4 regions of the Streptomyces sp. NPDC036815 genome follow, and region 4 is predicted to be linked to each of the others. Evidence: riboswitches for the same ligand, from Rfam matches in the RefSeq annotation. Region 4 holds a riboswitch; each other region holds the start of a gene.

Region 1 (4,553 bases), on a different contig from region 4:
CGTGCTGGACGTCATGGGGGTGGGCGGCGGACCCGACACCAACTGGTTCGTGAAGGACCTGCCGCTCCTCATCGCGTTCGCGGTGCTCGCCGCGTACACGTACTCGTCCGGTCTGCGCGCGCCCGCGCTGATCGCGTTCGTGAAGGACGGCCTGATCTACCTGGTCATCGCCGTCGCGATCATCTACATCCCGATCAAGCTCGGCGGGTTCGACGAGGTCTTCCGGGCGGCGAGCGACAAGTTCTCTGCGTCCAACGAGGCGGCGGGCAAACCCGTCGCGGGCCTCGCGCCGGGCGAGGCCGGGCAGTGGACGTACGCGACGCTCGCCCTCGGCTCCGCGCTCGCGCTGTTCATGTATCCGCACTCGATCACGGCGACGCTCTCCTCCAAGAGCCGCGACGTGATCCGCCGCAACACCACGATCCTGCCGCTCTACTCGCTGATGCTCGGCCTGCTCGCGCTGCTCGGGTTCATGGCGATCGCGGCCGGGGTGAAGGTGGAGAACGGCCAGCTGGCGATTCCGCAGCTGTTCGAGAACATGTTCCCCGACTGGTTCACGGGCGTCGCGTTCGCGGCGATCGGCATCGGCGCGCTCGTCCCGGCGGCGATCATGTCGATCGCGGCCGCGAACCTCTTCACCCGCAACATCTACAAGGACTTCCTCAAGCCGGACGCGACGCCGCAGCAGGAGATGAAGGTCTCCAAGCTGGTCTCGCTCCTGGTGAAGGTCGGCGCGCTCGCCTTCGTCCTCACCATGGACAAGACGGTCGCGATCAACTTCCAGCTCCTGGGCGGCATCTGGATCCTGCAGACGATGCCCGCGCTGGTCGGCGGCCTGTTCACCCGGTGGTTCCACCGCTGGGCGCTGCTCGCGGGCTGGGCGGTCGGCATGGCCTACGGCACGCTCGCCGCGTACGGCGTCGCCTCGCCGACCCAGAAGCACTTCGGCGGCTCGTCCGACGAGATCCCCGGCATCGGCGAGATCGGCTACATCGGCCTGACCGCGTTCGTCCTGAACGTGATCGTGACCGTGGTCCTCACCTTCGTCCTGAAGGCCCTGAACGCCCCCGACGGCGTCGACGAGACGTCCCCGGAGGACTACACGGCCGACGCGGGCGACCCCGGCGTCATAGAGGAACTGCCGAAGGCGACGGCGGGCGCCGGACACTGAGTCCCGCCCCCTGCGCACAGCGAAAAAGGGCCGCCGGAAAACCGGCGGCCCTTTGCCGTACCCGTATTGCACACTGCGCCGCATGGACATCACGATCAGGCGGGCACGGCCCGAGGAGTACGGGGCGCTGGGCGATCTCACCGCGCAGGCCTATCTCGACGACGGACACCTGGACTTCGGGGCGGAGGACCGCTATCTGCCCGTGCTGCGGGACGTGGCGGGGCGCGCGGCGCACGCCGAGATCCTGGTGGCCGCGGCGGACGACACGGACGGCGGGCTGCTCGGCGGCGTGACCTTCGTGCCGTCCTGCGGCCCCATGGCCGACATCGCGCGGGAGGGCGAGTCGGAGATCCGCATGCTGGCGGTCTCGCCCGCGGCGCGCGGCCGCGGTGTGGGCGAACTCCTGGTGCGCTCCTGCGTCCAGCGGTCCAGGGACGCGGGCCGCGACCGGCTCGTCCTGTCCTCCTCGCCCTCGATGCGCACCGCCCACCGGCTCTACGAACGCCTCGGCTTCGCACGCACCCCGGAGCGCGACTGGTCCCCGATTCCCGGCCTCCCGCTGCTCACCTACGCGTTGACACTTCAGGGGCCACCGGCCGGGCCCGCAGCGTGATCCGACACAAGATGTGGGCCTGCTTCAGTAGTGCGACACAAGATGTATGCTCGTGCTCGCTGTCGCCGCAGGGGAATCCGGTGCAAGTCCGGAACTGTCCCGCAACGGTAGACGTGTGCGCATTTGTCGTACGCGGAGTCCGAAGACCTGCCGGCAGTGCACCCGAGTCGTCCGGCCCGGGTGCCGACCGTCCGGGCCTCGTGGAATGGGCCGGTGGACGCGGTACGCCGCCCTGCCCGGGTGCGCCCGTGTGTGCCGCCCCCTCCCCCAGGCCCAGAGCCGAGCGAGGGAGAGCTCCACGTGACCATCGCGCCCGCCGAACCTGCGTCAGTGCCGGCATCGCGACCCAGTGACAGCGCCGAAAGCACTGAGGGTACCGACGCGCCGGGGACCGCGCTGCTGCGCACCCTGACCGACCTCACCGCCGACCTCCCCGACGCCGACCCTGGCCGGGTGGCGGCCGCCGCGCTGCGCGGCCGGTCGGCCAGGGCCGACGAGAGCGAGCTCCGCGAGCTCGCGACCGAGGCGGCGGCGGGGCTCATCTCCGAGGACCCGGCGTACTCCAAGCTCGCCGCCCGGCTGCTCTCCCTCTCCATCGCCGCCGAGGCCGCCTCACAGGGCGTGCGCTCCTTCACCGAGTCGATCGCGGTCGGCCACCGCGAGGGCCTGATCGCCGACCGCACCGCCGCGTTCGTGACCGCGCACGCGGCCCGGCTCGACGCGCTCGTGGAGAGCGCGCTCGCGGACGGCGCCGACTTCCGCTTCGGCTACTTCGGCCTGCGCACGCTGCACAGCCGCTACCTGCTGCGCCACCCGATCACCCGGCAGGTCATCGAGACGCCGCAGCACTTCATGCTGCGCGTCGCGAGCGGTCTCGCGGAGACCGACTGGGACACGGCGGCGGACAGCGGCCGCGCGGTCGGCGAAGTAGCCTCGCTGTACGGGCTGATGAGCCGCCTGGACTACCTGCCGTCCTCGCCGACGCTCTTCAACTCCGGCACCCGGCACCCGCAGATGTCCTCCTGCTACCTCCTCGACTCCCCGCTGGACGAGCTCGACTCGATCTACGACCGCTACCACCAGGTCGCGCGGCTCTCCAAGCACGCGGGCGGCATCGGCCTCTCGTACTCCCGCATCCGGTCGCGCGGTTCGCTGATCCGCGGCACGAACGGGCACTCCAACGGCATCGTGCCGTTCCTGAAGACCCTCGACGCCTCGGTCGCCGCGGTGAACCAGGGCGGGCGGCGCAAGGGCGCGGCCGCGGTCTACCTGGAGACCTGGCACTCCGACATCGAGGAGTTCCTGGAGCTGCGCGACAACACCGGTGAGGACGCGCGCCGCACGCACAACCTCAACCTCGCGCACTGGATCCCGGACGAGTTCATGCGCCGCGTCGCCGCCGACCGGGAGTGGTCGCTGTTCTCGCCGTCCGACGTGCCCGAGCTCGTCGACCTGTGGGGCGAGGAGTTCGACGCCGCCTACCGCGCGGCGGAGGCCGCGGGCCTGGCCAGGAAGACGATGCCGGCCCGCGACCTCTACGGCCGCATGATGCGCACCCTCGCGCAGACCGGCAACGGCTGGATGACCTTCAAGGACGCCGCCAACCGCACCGCGAACCAGACCGCGGAGCCCGGCCACACCGTGCACTCCTCCAACCTCTGCACGGAGATCCTGGAGGTGACGGACGACGGCGAGACGGCCGTCTGCAACCTCGGCTCGGTCAACCTCGGCGCGTTCGTGGAGGACGGCGACCTCGCGTGGGACCGCCTCGACGAGACCGTCCGTACCGCCGTCACCTTCCTCGACCGCGTCGTCGACATCAACTTCTACCCGACCGAGCAGGCGGGCCGCTCCAACGCCAGGTGGCGCCCGGTGGGCCTCGGCGCCATGGGGCTCCAGGACGTCTTCTTCCAGCTGAAGCTCCCCTTCGACTCCCCCGAGGCACGGGCGCTCTCCACCCGCATCGCCGAGCGCATCATGCTCGCCGCGTACGAGACGTCCGCGGACCTCGCCGAACGCAGCGGACCCCTCCCGGCCTGGGAGAAGACCCGCACCGCGCGCGGGGTCCTGCACCCCGACCACTACGACGTCGAGCTGGCGTGGCCGGAGCGCTGGGCGGCGCTGCGGGAGCGCATCGCCGTGACCGGGATGCGCAATTCGCTGCTGCTCGCCATCGCGCCGACCGCCACCATCGCGTCCATCGCGGGCGTCTACGAGTGCATCGAGCCGCAGGTCTCCAACCTCTTCAAGCGCGAGACGCTGTCCGGCGAGTTCCTCCAGGTCAACGCGTACCTGGTCCAGGAGCTGAAGCGGCTCGGGATGTGGGACGCGCAGACCCGTGAGGCGCTGCGCGAGGCCAGCGGCTCGGTGCAGGGGTTCGACTGGATCCCCGCGGAGGTGCGCGCGCTGTACCGCACGGCGTGGGAGCTCCCGCAGCGCGGCCTGATCGACATGGCCGCCGCGCGCACCCCCTTCCTCGACCAGGCGCAGTCGCTCAACCTCTTCCTGGAGACGCCGACCATTGGCAAGCTCTCCTCGATGTACGCGTACGCCTGGCAGCAGGGCCTGAAGACCACGTACTACCTGCGCTCGCGCCCCGCGACGCGCATCGCGCGCGCGGCCGGCGGCTCGAACGCGGCCGCCACCGCCCCCGTCCCCGCCCAGGCCACGGCCGAAGAAGCCGTCGCCTGCTCCCTGGAAAACCCCGAGTCCTGCGAGGCCTGCCAGTAATGAGCACCACCCACTCAGAGAAGAACCTGCTCGACCCTG
Region 2 (4,553 bases), on a different contig from region 4:
TCACGCCCGGCGACACACTCGGCGTCTACGGCACCTGGCCGGACGCGCCGGACACCGTGGAACTGCGCGCCGCGGAACTGCCGGCGCCGCTCGTCCTGCGGCCCTTCGGCGACGCGGACGACAGGGCGAGGTGCTGCAAGGACGGGACCGTCGCCGTGGACCTGCCGGGGCCCGACGGCTACGGCGGCCGGCGTCCGACAGTGATCGACGTGACGCTCGTGACGAAGAACGGCGTCAGGGTCGCGAAGCCGGCGGCGTTCACGCTCGACTGGAGCGGCACCCCACCGCAGCCTCCGTCCTCGTCCTCGACCAGGTCCTCGTCCCCGTCGCCTTCGCTGTCGGCCCGCGCACCCGGCCCGAGCGGCACGCTCACCCGATGAACGAGCCGCCGGAACCGGAGCCTGATCCGGTCCCCGGGCCGGAACCGGGCGCCGACCCGGAACCGGCACCGGCCCCGGACCCCGAACCGGACCCCGAACCCCAAAGCCCCACCCCGTCCCCCGTCCCCACCCCCGCCGACCCCAGAGTCGGCTGGGTGGAGATCGTCGGCGCCATCGGGTCCCTCGTCACCCTGCTGACCGCGGTCCTCTTCTACTTCGGCTGGGCGAGCACCGACGCCGAGACCAGGGCACTGGGGCTGCGCGACACCGTGTTCCACTTCTCCACCAGCGACTATCTGTTGCGCAGCGTCAGCGCGCTCTATCTTCCCGCCTGGCTGGCCGCGGGCGCCGCGCTCGGCGTGCTCGGGCTGCTCCGCTGGGCGGCGGGCGAACCGGAACGACTCGACCGCGCCGTGCGGGTGCTGCGGTTCGCCTGGGCCGTGCCCGTCGTCCTCGTACCGCTGTATCCGCTCAGCCCGTGGGTGTTCGACCTGCTGCTGCCGCTCACCGCGATCGGCGGCTTCGCGCTCAACGCGTACGCCCGCACCCGCACGCGCCGGGACCTGCGGCTCTGGGGGCTCACGCTGTTCGTCTGTGTCCTGTCTCTGTTCTGGGCCGTGTCGGCGTACGCGGCGATCGCGGGCCGCGGCCGCGCGGACCTGACCGAGCGCACCCTCCGGAACGAATTCCCCGCGGTCGTCGTCTTCAGCGAGAAGGACTTGATGATCCGGGGCGGCGGCAGCTGTTTCCGGCGCGTCACCGACAAGGGCAGTGCGTACGCGTACGAGTACGCCGGTCTGCGCCTGTTCCACGTCTCCGGAGACCGCATCTTCCTCGTCCCACGGAACTGGTCCCCCGGGGACGGCACGCTCTACGTCCTCGAAGAGGGGGCGGGTCAGCGCGTCGACCTGCTCAGCGGGGCCGGTCGCCGGGCACGGGAATGCCGGGGCTAGGGCCGCTCGTCCGGATCGGCGGACGGCGCCTTGCGACCCGGAGCAGCAGAATGACCGAGCACACCGCGGCGAACGCGCACCACGTCGAGATGTACTCCTGTCGCCACAGCACGACGGACACCGCGGCCCCGCCCGCGACCAGGACGCCGAAGAGGACCAGGCCCCGGTCGCCGGACAGGAGCAGCGAGCCGATGGTGGCGAGGAGGTAACCCGCGATGATCAGGTGCGCCCGCGGCAGTCCCACGGAGTATCCGACCGTGTGCCCGCGGATCTCGGCCGTCACGGTGCGCGTCGCCAGTACGTAAGTGAGCGTCGCCGCCGTCGCGATGCCCGCCGCCATCGGGACGAACAGTCGGCGTCGGGCGCTGGGCGGCGCGGAGCACAGTACGGCCGCCGGTACCCACAGGGGAAGGAGCGGAAGCGCGATGACGGCCCAGGCGACCGTGGCGGGTCCGGTACCGCCGTCGTGGTGCCAGACCGCTGCCTCGATGAGCTGGTGGAGGCCCAGGACGAGCGGCAGCGCGGCCAGCGGCAGGTCACGGGGGCGCCGGGCCGCCAGGGTCACGGAGGCAACCCCCACGGCCGTGATGCCCGCGCCCGCGACGAGGTCGGCCGTCTCGCTCCAGCACATGGCAGCCACAGTACGGTCGCCCCGGCGCGGGAGCGCGTCGGCCGCGCCTTTCGGGGAGTTCCCCCGGGCGCGGGCCCGCTCGCCACTTCCCGCCCTCCGCGTCGGCGAAGCACGCGCCTCACGTGTTCCACCTCACCTTTCCCATCCCCAACACGACGCGCTCCACCGGCGGGTGGCCCCGTATGGTGATCGATACAGCTGGTTCGCCCCGTCCGCCAGGCGGGAGCGTCGCAAGAGGGAACCCGGTGTGAATCCGGGACTGCCCCGCAGCGGTGAGCGGGAACGACCGCCGTCACACGCACTGGGACCGGAGTCCGGTCCTGGGAAGCGACGGCCAGTAGGTGTCCGACCGCCTTCTCCAGGAAGGCGCTGGACCGGCCCGCGAGTCCGAAGACCTGCCCGCTGTCCGTGCGCGCACCATGCGTGCGCGGATATCTCGGTGACCTCGAGGGCGGGTCGGCGTGCACACCGGACGGGCGACCGCGTCGACGACGCGATCCCGACCCGCCAGGTGCTGCCACCCTTCGCGCTCTCGTCCCGTCTCCGGGATCTCAGGGATTCATCTCGCGAAGGAGATCTCCGTGACCACCAAGCCCGCAGCCGCGGCAGCACGGGCCACCGTGTACGGCTACCCCCGCCAGGGTCCCAACCGGGAACTCAAGAAGGCGATCGAGGGCTACTGGAAGGGCCGCGTCACCGCGGACGCCCTCCGGGACGCCGCCGCCGAGCTCCGCCGCTCGAACTGGCGTGAACTCGCCGACGCCGGCATCTGCGAAGTCCCTACCGGCGACTTCTCGTACTACGACCATGTCCTCGACACCAGCGTCATGGTCGGCGCGCTTCCCGAGCGGCACCGTTCCGCGGTCGACGCGGACGCGCTCGACGGCTACTTCGCGATGGCGCGCGGCACCCAGGACGTGGCGCCGCTGGAAATGACGAAGTGGTTCGACACCAACTACCACTACCTGGTGCCCGAGTTGGCGCCCGGGACGGTGTTCAGGGCCGACTCCGCCAAGCAGGTCGGCGAGTTCAAGGAGGCCCGCGCGCTGGGCCTGACGGCGCGGCCCGTCCTCGTCGGCCCGGTCACCTACCTCCTGCTGGCCAAGCCCGCTCCCGGGGTGGCCGCCGACTTCGACCCGCTGACCCTCCTCGACCGCCTCCTGCCGGTGTACGCCGAGGTCCTCGCCGACCTGCGTGCGGCGGGCGCCGACTGGGTACAGCTCGACGAGCCCGCGCTCGTCCAGGACCGGACACCGGCCGAGCTCAACGCGGCCGAACGCGCCTACCGTGACCTCGGCGCCCTCACCGACCGGCCGAAACTCCTTGTCGCCTCGTACTTCGACCGGCTCGGCGACGCCCTTCCCGTGCTCGCCAAGGCCCCGGTCGACGGGCTCGCGCTGGACTTCACCGACGCGGCCGCCGCCAACCTCGACGCGCTCGCGGCCGTCGGCGGGCTGCCCGGCAAGCGGCTGGTGGCGGGCGTCGTCAACGGGCGCAACATCTGGGTCAACGACCTGGAGAAGTCCCTCACCACGCTCGGCACGCTGCTCGGCCTGGCCGACCGGGTCGACGTGGCCGCCTCCTGCTCCCTGCTGCACGTCCCCGTCGACGCGGCCCTCGAACGGGACATCGAGCCGCAGATCCTGCGCTGGCTCGCCTTCGCCCGCCAGAAGACCACCGAGATCGTCACGCTCGCCCGGGGGCTCGCGCAGGGCACCGACACGATCTCCACCCAACTCGCCGCGAACCGCGCCGACCTGGCCTCCCGGGCCGGCTCCCCCATCACCCGTGACCCGGCCGTCCGCGCCCGCACCGGGGCCGTCACGGCGGCCGACGCCCGCCGCTTCCAGCCGTACGCGGAGCGTGCGGCGGCCCAGCGCACCGCCCTCGGCCTGCCGCTCCTCCCGACGACCACCATCGGCTCGTTCCCGCAGACCGGCGAACTGCGGGCGGCCCGCGCGGATCTGCGGGCCGGCCGGATCGACGGCGACGGGTACGAGGAGCGCATCAAGGCCGAGATCCAGGAAGTGATCTCCTTCCAGGAGAAGGCGGGCATCGACGTCCTGGTGCACGGTGAGCCCGAACGCAACGACATGGTGCAGTACTTCGCCGAGCAGCTCACCGGGTACCTCGCCACCCAGCACGGCTGGGTCCAGTCGTACGGCACCCGCTATGTGCGACCGCCGATCCTCGCGGGTGACATCTCGCGTCCCGAGCCGATGACGGTGCGCTGGACGACGTACGCCCAGTCGCTCACCGGCCGCCCCGTCAAGGGCATGCTCACCGGCCCCGTCACCATGCTCGCCTGGTCCTTCGTCCGTGACGACCAGCCGCTCGGCGACACGGCCCGCCAGGTAGCCCTCGCCCTGCGCGACGAGGTCGTCGCCCTGGAGGCGGCCGGGACGTCGGTCATCCAGGTCGACGAGCCCGCGCTGCGCGAGACGCTGCCGCTGCGCGCCGCCGACCACCCGGCCTATCTGGCCTGGGCGACCGAGGCGTTCCGGCTCAGCACGAGCGGGGTGCGGCCGGACACGCAGATCCACACGCACATGTGCTACGCCGAGTTCGGCGACATCGTCCAGGCCATCG
Region 3 (4,553 bases), on a different contig from region 4:
GGGGACAACGTTGCAACGCCCACGTCCAGGACGTACGTACCAAGGAGGCAGAGCGCACGCGGCGGTCTGCCTCACCGTTCTGCTCTCGCTCTCCCTCGCGGGATGCGGAGTCGCGGGCATCGGGGGTGACGACGGGGACGGCGACGAGCGGGGCGCCGCGCGTTCCTCCGCCGTCGCGGGGATCGACTGCGCCGACACCGGCAAGGTTCCGGGTACGGGGTCGAGCGCCCAGCAGAACGCCATGAAGTACTGGATCAAGCAGTACCAGCGCGCGTGCCCGGGCGTGCGGATCGCGTACAACCCGATCGGGTCGGGGGCGGGCGGCGCGCAGTTCCTGCGGGGCGCGACGGCGTTCGGCGGCTCCGACAGCGCGCTGAAGCCCGAGGAGGTCGAGCGCTCGAAGGACGTCTGCCGGGGCGGGCGCGCGATCGACCTGCCCATGGTCGGCGGGCCCATCGCGATCGGGTACGACCTGCCGGGCGTGGAGGACCTCGTCCTGGACGCCCCGACCCTCGCCGGAATCTTCGACCGGAAGATCACCTCATGGGACGATCCGGCGATCCGGCGCCTCAACCCCGACGCCGATCTGCCGTCCATGCCGGTCCGCCCCGTGCACCGGTCGGACGACTCCGGCACCACCCAGAACTTCCAGGCCTACCTCGCGGGCGCGGCGCCCGCCGCCTGGGCCCACCCGGTCGGCAAGGCCTGGCAGGGCGGGGGCGGCGCCTCCGCGAGCGGGTCCAGCGGCGTGGCATCGGAGGTGACCTCGGGGTTCGGTGCCATCGGCTACTTCGAGCTGTCCTTCGCGCGGGACCGGCGGATCAAGACCGTGAGCATCGACACGGGCGCGCCCGCCCCGGTCGCACCGACGCCGACGACGGCGTCGGCCGGAATCGCGCAGGCGCGCGTCGCGGGCAAGGGCCGGGACATGAAGCTGAAGTTCCGCTACGGCGCCGCGCATCCGGGTGCGTACCCGATCGTCCAGGTGACCTACGAGATCGTCTGCGACAAGGGAAACCACGAGGAGACGCTGCCCGCCCTCAAGTCGTTCCTGACGTACACGGCGAGTGAGGCGGGCCAGAAGGACCTGTCCGGCCTGCACTACGCGCCGCTCCCCGAATCGGTCGCCGGTCAGGTGCGCGACGTGGTCGGCACCCTGTCCTGACGTACGGGTGCGGCTTCCCGTGCGGGTGACCGAGGGGCCGCTCCTCTTTGAGTACCCGTACTCATGATCGGGAGCCACGGCTCGCGCAAGCTGGTGTGGCAACGTGCGACGAGCCGACATGAAGGAGCCGACAGTGGCCAGGAAGATCCGAGTTCGTACCGCCCCGCGAGCGATCGGCGGCCGTGTGGCGCGGGTCGCGGTGGGACTCGCGCTGGCTGGTGCGGTGGGTGGCGTGCTCTCCGCCTGTTCCACGGAGGACGCGATCTGCGGCGGCGGCGAGTATCCCGTCCTGCGGGTGGGTGGCAGCGGGTCGGCGTGCCAGCCCGACGGGGAGGAGCCGCCCAAGGGCTATGCCCGCTACCCGCAGGGGAAGGTCCCCGAGCATGTCGGGGACAAGTGGGACACGTACTGGAACGATCACACGCTCGACAAGGACGGCAGGATCGTGAAGCTGAAGGACGGCGAGTGATCGCGCGGACGCCGACTCGCCGGACGGGGTGGACTTACTAGGACGTCCAACTATATGTTCGTGACCAGAGCCCGCGGTGCAGGGAAGCCGGTGTGAATCCGGCGCGGTCCCGCCACTGTGACCGGGGAGTGCGTTCTCGCCGAGCGATACGCCACTGACGGAGCACGTCCCGTCGGGAAGGCGGGAGAACGCGCGCTGATCCGGGAGTCAGGATACCGGCCGCGGGGTGTTCCGTGTTGTCCACGAGGATGGAGCAGACACGCATGGCACCGGTCCGTGACCACGACCCAGGTGATCCGGCGAAGCGAGCGGCGACCCCTGTCGACGCCCGACTCCACGACGGCTCTTAGGCCTTCGCGTCCCACGTCAGAACCGCCCGCCCACCGCACCCGGTGGCGCCGACGGCCTGCCGTGCCATCCCCGGACTCACCTGACGAGAGCAGGCTCTCATGGTCCGTGAACTGACACATTTCATCGGCGGCAAACACGTGCGCGGGGCGTCCGGGCTCTTCGCCGACGTGTACGACCCCAACACCGGCTTTGTACAGGCACATGTGCCGCTGGCCGGGCGTGACGAGACGGTCGCGGCGATCGCCGACGCCGAGTCCGCGCAGCGTGCGTGGGGGGAGTGGAACCCGCAGCGGCGCGCCCGCGTCATGCTGCGTTTCCTCCAACTCGTCGACGAGGAGCGGGAGTCCCTGGCCCGGCTGCTCTCCAGCGAGCACGGCAAGACGGTCTCCGACGCCCACGGTGACCTGCAACGCGGCCTCGAAGTAGTCGAGTTCGCCGCGGGCATCCCGCACCTCCTCAAGGGCGAGTTCACCGACAACGCCGGTACCGGCATCGACGTGCACTCCCTGCGGGTGCCCCTCGGCGTCACCGCAGGGATCACCCCGTTCAACTTCCCCGCCATGATCCCGCTGTGGAAGGCGGCCCCCGCGCTCGCCTGCGGCAACTCCTTCGTCCTCAAGCCGTCCGAACGCGCGCCCTCCGTCCCGCTCAGGCTCGCCGAACTGTTCCTGGAGGCGGGTCTGCCGCCCGGTGTCCTGAACGTCGTCAACGGAGGCAAGGAGACCGTCGACACCCTCCTGGAGGACCCCCGGGTCCAGGCGCTCGGCTTCGTCGGGTCCACGCCGATCGCCGCGCACATCTACGCCACCGCCGCCGCGCACGGCAAACGCGCCCAGTGCTTCGGCGGCGCCAAGAACCACATGATCGTCATGCCGGACGCCGACCTCGACCAGGCCGTCGACGCCCTCGTCGGCGCCGGGTACGGCTCGGCGGGGGAGCGCTGCATGGCCATCGCGGTCGCCGTCCCCGTGGGCGAGGAGACCGCCGACGCGCTCGTCGCCCGGCTCAAGGAACGCGTCGCCGACCTGCGCATCGGCCCCTCCGACGACCCCGGGGCCGACTTCGGCCCGCTGGTGAGCCGAGACGCTCTCGACCGGGTCCGCCGTTACGTGGACATCGGCGTCAACGAAGGGGCCGAACTGATCGTGGACGGGAGGGACTTCACCCTCCCTGGCCACGAGAACGGCTTCTTCGCCGGAGCCACGCTCTTCGACCGCGTCTCGCCGCGCATGCGGATCTACCGCGAGGAGATCTTCGGCCCGGTGCTGTGCGTGGTCCGCGCGGCCGACTACGAGACCGCTCTGCGCCTGCCCACCGAACACCCCTACGGCAACGGCGTGGCCCTCTTCACCAGGGACGGCGACACCGCCCGCGACTTCACCCGCCGCGTCGGCGCCGGCATGGTCGGGATCAACGTGCCGATCCCCGTACCGGTGGCGTACCACACCTTCGGAGGCTGGAAGCGGTCCGGCTTCGGCGACCTCAACCAGCACGGCCCCGACGCCGTCCGCTTCTACACCCGTACGAAGACCGTCACCTCGCGCTGGCCCTCCGGGGCCAGGGAGGGTGCGAGCTTCACCATCCCGACGATGGGATGACGGCGATGACATCGATGGCCACCACCCTCACCAAGGACCAGCTCGCACTGGCCGAGGTCACACTCGACTTCGCCGATACGTATCTGGCGCCGCACGCCGTCGCCTGGGACCGCGACAAACACTTCCCCGTGGACGTCCTGCGCAAGGCCGCCGAACTGGGCCTCGGCGGAGTCTACGTACGCGAGGAGCACGGCGGTTCCGGGCTCGGCCGCACCGACGGAACCCTCGTGTTCGAGGCGCTGGCCACCGGCTGCCCCTCCATCGCGGGCTACCTCTCCATCCACAACATGGTCGCCTGGATGATCGACCGGTACGGCGACCAGGACCAGCGCGCCCGCTGGCTGCCGGACCTGTGCACGGCCGCGTCCCTGGGCAGCTACTGCCTCACCGAACCCGGTGCCGGATCGGACGCGGCGGCCCTGCGGACGCGGGCCGAACGCCACGGCGGGGGCTACGTCCTGACCGGCGTCAAGCAGTTCATCTCCGGAGCGGGCGCCTCGGACGTGTACGTCGTCATGGCCCGCACCGGCGAGGAGGGGCCCGGCGGCATCTCCGCGTTCGTCGTCGAACGGGACGACCCCGGCCTCTCCTTCGGCGCCGACGAACGCAAGATGGGCTGGAACGCCCAGCCGACCCGCCAGGTGCTCCTCGACGGCGTCCGCGTCCCCGCCGGCCGGCGGCTCGGCGCCGAGGGGGACGGCTTCCGCATCGCCATGTCCGGCCTCAACGGCGGACGCCTCGGCATCGCGGCCTGCTCCCTGGGCGGCGCCCAGAGCGCACTGCACCGCAGCGTGGCCTACCTCGCCGACCGCGAGGCGTTCGGCGCCTCGCTCCTGGACGCCCAGGCGCTGCGGTTCCGGCTCGCCGACATGGCCACCGAGCTGTCGGCCGCCCGCGCGCTGGTGCGTCAGGCGGCCGACGCCCTCGACAGGGACGACGCTCGGGCCCCGCAGCTCTGCGCCATGGCCAA
Region 4 (4,553 bases):
GGGTTCGTCCGGCGAGGGCGAGGGGTATCAGCGCGGGCTCGGAGCCCGGCAGATCCAGATGATCGCGATCGGCGGTGCCATCGGCACCGGCCTGTTCCTCGGCGCGGGCAAGGCCATCCACAAGGCGGGCCCCAGCCTCATCCTGGCGTACGCCATCGCGGGCCTCGTCATCTTCTTCATCATGCGGGCGCTCGGCGAGCTCCTCATGTACCGGCCCGTGTCCGGCTCCTTCTCGGAGTACGCACGCGAGTTCATGGGCCCGTTCTTCGGATTCGTGACCGGCTGGACGTACTGGCTCTTCTGGGTCGTCACCGGCATCACGGAAGTGACCGCGGCCGCCCAGTACATGCAGTACTGGACCCACGACTCCTTCCCGCAATGGGCCTACGCGCTGGTCTTCACGGTCATCCTGTACGGCGCGAACCTCATCTCCGTGAAGCTCTTCGGTGAGCTGGAGTTCTGGTTCTCGATGGTCAAGGTCACCGCCATCATCGGCATGATCCTGATCTGCGTCGGCATCCTCACCATCGGCTTCTCCGACGCCGGGGACACCGCGTCGGTGACCCACCTCTGGGACGAGGGCGGCTTCTTCCCGAACGGCATCGGCTCCACGCTGATGACCCTGCAGATCGTGATGTTCGCCTTCCTCGCCGTCGAGCTGGTCGGCGTCACCGCGGGTGAGTCCAAGGACCCCAAGACCGTCCTGCCCAAGGCGATCAACACCGTGCCGTGGCGCATCGCCGTCTTCTACGTCGGCGCGCTGATCATGATCCTGTCGGTCGTGCCGTGGACCTCCTTCAAGCCGGGCGTCTCGCCGTTCGTGAAGGCCTTCGAGGAGATGGGTCTCGGCGTCGGCGCCGCCATCGTGAACTTCGTGGTCCTCACCGCCGCCCTCTCCTCCTGCAACTCCGGCATGTACTCCACCGGCCGCATGCTGCGCGACCTGGCGCTCAACGGCCAGGGCCCGAAGTTCTTCACCAAGCTCACGAAGAACGGCCTGCCGCTGACCGGCACCACCGTCTCGGCCGCCTTCATGCTCGTCGGCGTCTGGATCAACTACCAGTGGCCGGGCGAGGCGTTCAACTACGTCGTCTCCTTCGCCACCATCTCCGGCATGTGGGCCTGGATCATGATCCTGGCCTGCCAGATCCGCTACCGCCGCAAGGCCGACCGCGGCGAGCTGCCGCAGTCCACCTTCCGCGCCCCCGGTGCCCCCTTCACCAGCTGGTTCGCCCTGCTCTTCATCGGCATGGTCATCGTGATGATGGGCGTCGACAAGGACGCGCGGATCTCGCTGTACGCCGCTCCGGTCTGGGCCGCGATCCTCACGGTCTCCTACCTGGTCCTCAAGAGCCGCAACCCGGAGGCCGCGGCCTTCAACCGGCAGAAGGTCGGCGTCTCCGACTCCGTCGAGAAGGACTGACCCGCACCGGAAGGGCTGAGGCTCCCCAAGGCCCCTGTCCAGCATTCGGGCCCGCCCGTACCACACTTCGGTACGGTGCGGGCCCTCTGCTTATCCTGACTCCCATGCTGACCATCACCCAGGCCCTCCACGACCAGATCGTCGCGCACGCGCGCCAGGACCACCCCGACGAGGCCTGCGGTGTGGTCGCGGGTCCGGCGGGCACCGGCCGCCCCGAGCGCTTCATCCCGATGCTGAACGCGGCCCGCTCGCCCACGTTCTACGAGTTCGACTCGGGCGACCTCCTCAAGCTCTACCGCGACATGGACGACCGCGACGAGGAGCCGGTGATCGTCTACCACTCGCACACCGCGACCGAGGCCTACCCCTCGCGCACCGACATCACCTACGCCAACGAGCCCGGCGCGCACTACGTCCTGGTCTCCACGGCGGACACCGACGGCGCGGGCCCCTTCCAGTTCCGCTCCTACCGGATCGTGGAAGGCGTGGTCACCGAGGAAGAGGTGCAGGTCGTCGAGGCATACTGACCCCGACCACCCTTGAGGCGGCAGGAGCCAGGAAGCCGGTGCGAACCCGGCACGGTCCCGCCACTGTGACCCCGTCCCTCCGGCCGATACCGGCCGGGGCGGGGGAGTCAGGAACTGACCTGCCGCCTTTCTCCACGCAACGCAGGGGACGCGGAAATCCCCTGGAGGAGGCAGCTCAGCCATGTCCCGCCGCCACACCGGCATACGCGCACTCGCCGCGGCCGCCCTGCTCGTCCCGCTCGCCGCATGCTCCTCGCCCGGCCCGGACGGAGACACGAAGCCCGCCGCCAAGGCCGCCGGATTCCCGTACACCGTCACCAACTGCGGTGTGCGGACGACGTACGACGCGCCCCCGAAGCGCGCCGTCACCATGAATCAGCACGCCACCGAGGTGATGCTCGAACTCGGCCTCGGCGACAGACTCGTGGGCACCGCCTACCTCGACGACAGGGTCCTGCCCGCGTACGAGAAGGCGTACGAGGCAATCCCGGTGCTCGCCAAGGAGTACCCCTCCTACGAGAAGCTGCTCGCCGCCGACCCGGACTACGTGTACGGCGGCTACGCGAGCGCCTTCCTCGCCGGTGACGGCCGCAGCCGGGCGGCCCTCGCCAAGTCCGGCATCGACAGCCGCCTCAACGTCGAGGGCTGCGCCGAGCACCCCGTCTCCATGGACGACGTCTACCGCGAGGTCCGCGAGGTCGGCGCCACGTTCGGGGTGCGGGCCCGCGCCGACCAGTGGATCAACGGTGCCCGCCGCGAACTGGCCGCCACCGCCGCCAAGTCCACGTCCCGGGGCAAGAAGGCCCGCTCCGTCTTCGTCTACGACAGCGGTGACAAGACCGCGTTCACGGCGGGCGGCCGGGGCATCGGCAACGACATCATCGAACGGGCGGGCGGCCACAACGTCTTCGCCGACGTCGACAAGTCCTTCAGCGACGCGTCCTGGGAGAAGGTCGTCGAGCGCGCGCCCGAGACCATCCTGATCCTCGACTACGGCGCCACGACGGTCGCCCAGAAGAAGAAGCGCCTCCTCGACGACCCGGCCCTCCAGGACATTCCGGCCATCAAGAACAAGAGCTTCGCGGTCCTGCCCCTGTCGGACGTGGTCACCGGCGTACGAGCACCGGAGGCGGTGAGGAAACTGGCGGCGCAGCTGTGATCCAGCCCGTCCGGCGTTCGAGGACGAGCCCGCAGGGCGACAGACGGCACGCAAGGGGACGGCGCCTCATCGTCCTGGCGGTACTCACGGCCGCCCTGGCGGGAGCGATACTCGCCGGGCTGGCCCTGGGCTCGGTGCGGATCCCCCCGGCGCAGGTCATGGACATCCTCACGGGGAGGGCGGAACCCTCCCCGTTCCGCACGATCGTCCTCGACGTCAGACTCCCCAGGGTCCTGCTCGGCGCAGCCGTCGGCGCGGGACTGGCCGTTATCGGCACCGTCCTCCAGGCCCTCGTCCGCAACCCCCTCGCCGACCCGTTCCTGCTCGGCGTCTCCTCGGGCGCCTCCGTCGGCGCGGTCTGCGCCATCGTGCTCGGCAGCGTCTTCGGGCTCGGCGCCGCCCTGTCGACCACCGTCACGATCCCGGCCGCCGCCTTCGCGGGCGCCCTGATCTCGCTGGTCCTCGTCTATGCCCTGGCCAGAAGCGGCGGCGGCTTCGCCACCGGCCGCCTGATCCTCGCGGGCGTCGCCGTCTCGTACATCCTGTCCGCGCTGACCAGCCTCATCCTGGTCACCGCCGACAGCGCGGACCACCTCAAGGAGGTCATGTACTGGACGCTCGGCGGCCTCGGCAGCGCCCGCTGGGACATGCTCGCCCTGCCCTGCGCCACGCTGGTCGTCGGCACGGCCCTCCTGATGGCCATGGCCCGCCCCCTCGACCTGCTCCTCGCCGGGGAGGAGGGCGCCACCGTCCTCGGCCTGGACGCCGCCCGCTTCCGCGTCGGCGTCTTCGTGCTCGCCTCGCTCCTCACCGGCGTCCTGGTCGCCTACAGCGGGGCCATCGGCTTCGTCGGCCTGATGGTCCCGCACGCCGCCCGCATGCTGGTCGGCGCCGCCCACCGCGCGCTGCTGCCGGTCGTCGCGCTGATGGGCGCGGTCTTCCTGGTCGTCGCCGACCTCGCCGCGCGCACCGTCGCCGCGCCGCAGGACATCCCCGTGGGCGTGCTCACCGCGCTGACCGGTGGCCCGTTCTTCCTGTGGCTGCTGCGGCGGCGCAACGAAGGAGTACCGGTATGACCCACCCGCCCCGGCCCGTCGGCGCACTGCGCACCGAAGAGCTCTCGTACGAGGTGGCCGGGCGCCTCCTCGTCGACGCCGTCGACCTCACCGCCGCCCCCGGCGAGACCGTCGGCGTCGTCGGTCCCAACGGCAGCGGCAAGACGACGCTGCTGCGCTGCGTGTACGGCACCCTGCGCCCCACCGGCGGCCGCGCCCTCCTCGACGGCGACGACCTGCACACGCTCACCCCGAAGGCCCGCGCCCGCCGCCTCGCCACGGTCCCGCAGGACGGGCAAGCGGCGTTCGAGCTGACCGTCCGGCAGGTGGTCGCCATGGGCCGCTCCCCGCACAAGCGGTTCTGGGAGGCGGACACGGCGGCCGACGAG

The links. A riboswitch is a leader RNA that binds a small molecule or an ion and turns the genes downstream of it on or off. The one in region 4 is predicted to bind cobalamin.
Region 1: it holds a riboswitch for cobalamin, as region 4 does, so the genes downstream of both, ACZ69I_RS17390 (ribonucleoside-diphosphate reductase subunit alpha) here and ACZ69I_RS00175 (ABC transporter substrate-binding protein) in region 4, are expected to answer to the same signal.
Region 2: it holds a riboswitch for cobalamin, as region 4 does, so the genes downstream of both, metE (5-methyltetrahydropteroyltriglutamate--homocysteine S-methyltransferase) here and ACZ69I_RS00175 (ABC transporter substrate-binding protein) in region 4, are expected to answer to the same signal.
Region 3: it holds a riboswitch for cobalamin, as region 4 does, so the genes downstream of both, ACZ69I_RS10725 (CoA-acylating methylmalonate-semialdehyde dehydrogenase) here and ACZ69I_RS00175 (ABC transporter substrate-binding protein) in region 4, are expected to answer to the same signal.

The regions. Positions count from the first base shown of each region.
Region 1 is NZ_JBVJPW010000007.1:222,425-226,977, forward strand. Features, by position in the region: gene mctP (monocarboxylate uptake permease MctP) at 1-1,171, shown strand, start outside; gene ACZ69I_RS17385 (GNAT family N-acetyltransferase) at 1,254-1,784, shown strand; cobalamin riboswitch at 1,831-1,953, shown strand; gene ACZ69I_RS17390 (ribonucleoside-diphosphate reductase subunit alpha) at 2,085-4,514, shown strand; gene ACZ69I_RS17395 (ribonucleotide-diphosphate reductase subunit beta) at 4,514-4,553, shown strand, end outside.
Region 2 is NZ_JBVJPW010000003.1:436,843-441,395, forward strand. Features, by position in the region: gene ACZ69I_RS10775 (hypothetical protein) at 1-380, shown strand, start outside; gene ACZ69I_RS10780 (hypothetical protein) at 377-1,333, shown strand; gene ACZ69I_RS10785 (DUF6629 family protein) at 1,293-1,964, opposite strand; cobalamin riboswitch at 2,147-2,381, shown strand; gene metE (5-methyltetrahydropteroyltriglutamate--homocysteine S-methyltransferase) at 2,546-4,553, shown strand, end outside.
Region 3 is NZ_JBVJPW010000003.1:425,157-429,709, reverse strand. Features, by position in the region: gene pstS (phosphate ABC transporter substrate-binding protein PstS) at 11-1,165, shown strand; gene ACZ69I_RS10730 (SCO0607 family lipoprotein) at 1,299-1,634, shown strand; cobalamin riboswitch at 1,692-1,872, shown strand; gene ACZ69I_RS10725 (CoA-acylating methylmalonate-semialdehyde dehydrogenase) at 2,084-3,583, shown strand; gene ACZ69I_RS10720 (acyl-CoA dehydrogenase family protein) at 3,598-4,553, shown strand, end outside.
Region 4 is NZ_JBVJPW010000001.1:30,615-35,167, forward strand. Features, by position in the region: gene ACZ69I_RS00165 (amino acid permease) at 1-1,423, shown strand, start outside; gene ACZ69I_RS00170 (M67 family metallopeptidase) at 1,528-1,950, shown strand; cobalamin riboswitch at 1,956-2,087, shown strand; gene ACZ69I_RS00175 (ABC transporter substrate-binding protein) at 2,132-3,109, shown strand; gene ACZ69I_RS00180 (FecCD family ABC transporter permease) at 3,178-4,185, shown strand; gene ACZ69I_RS00185 (ABC transporter ATP-binding protein) at 4,182-4,553, shown strand, end outside.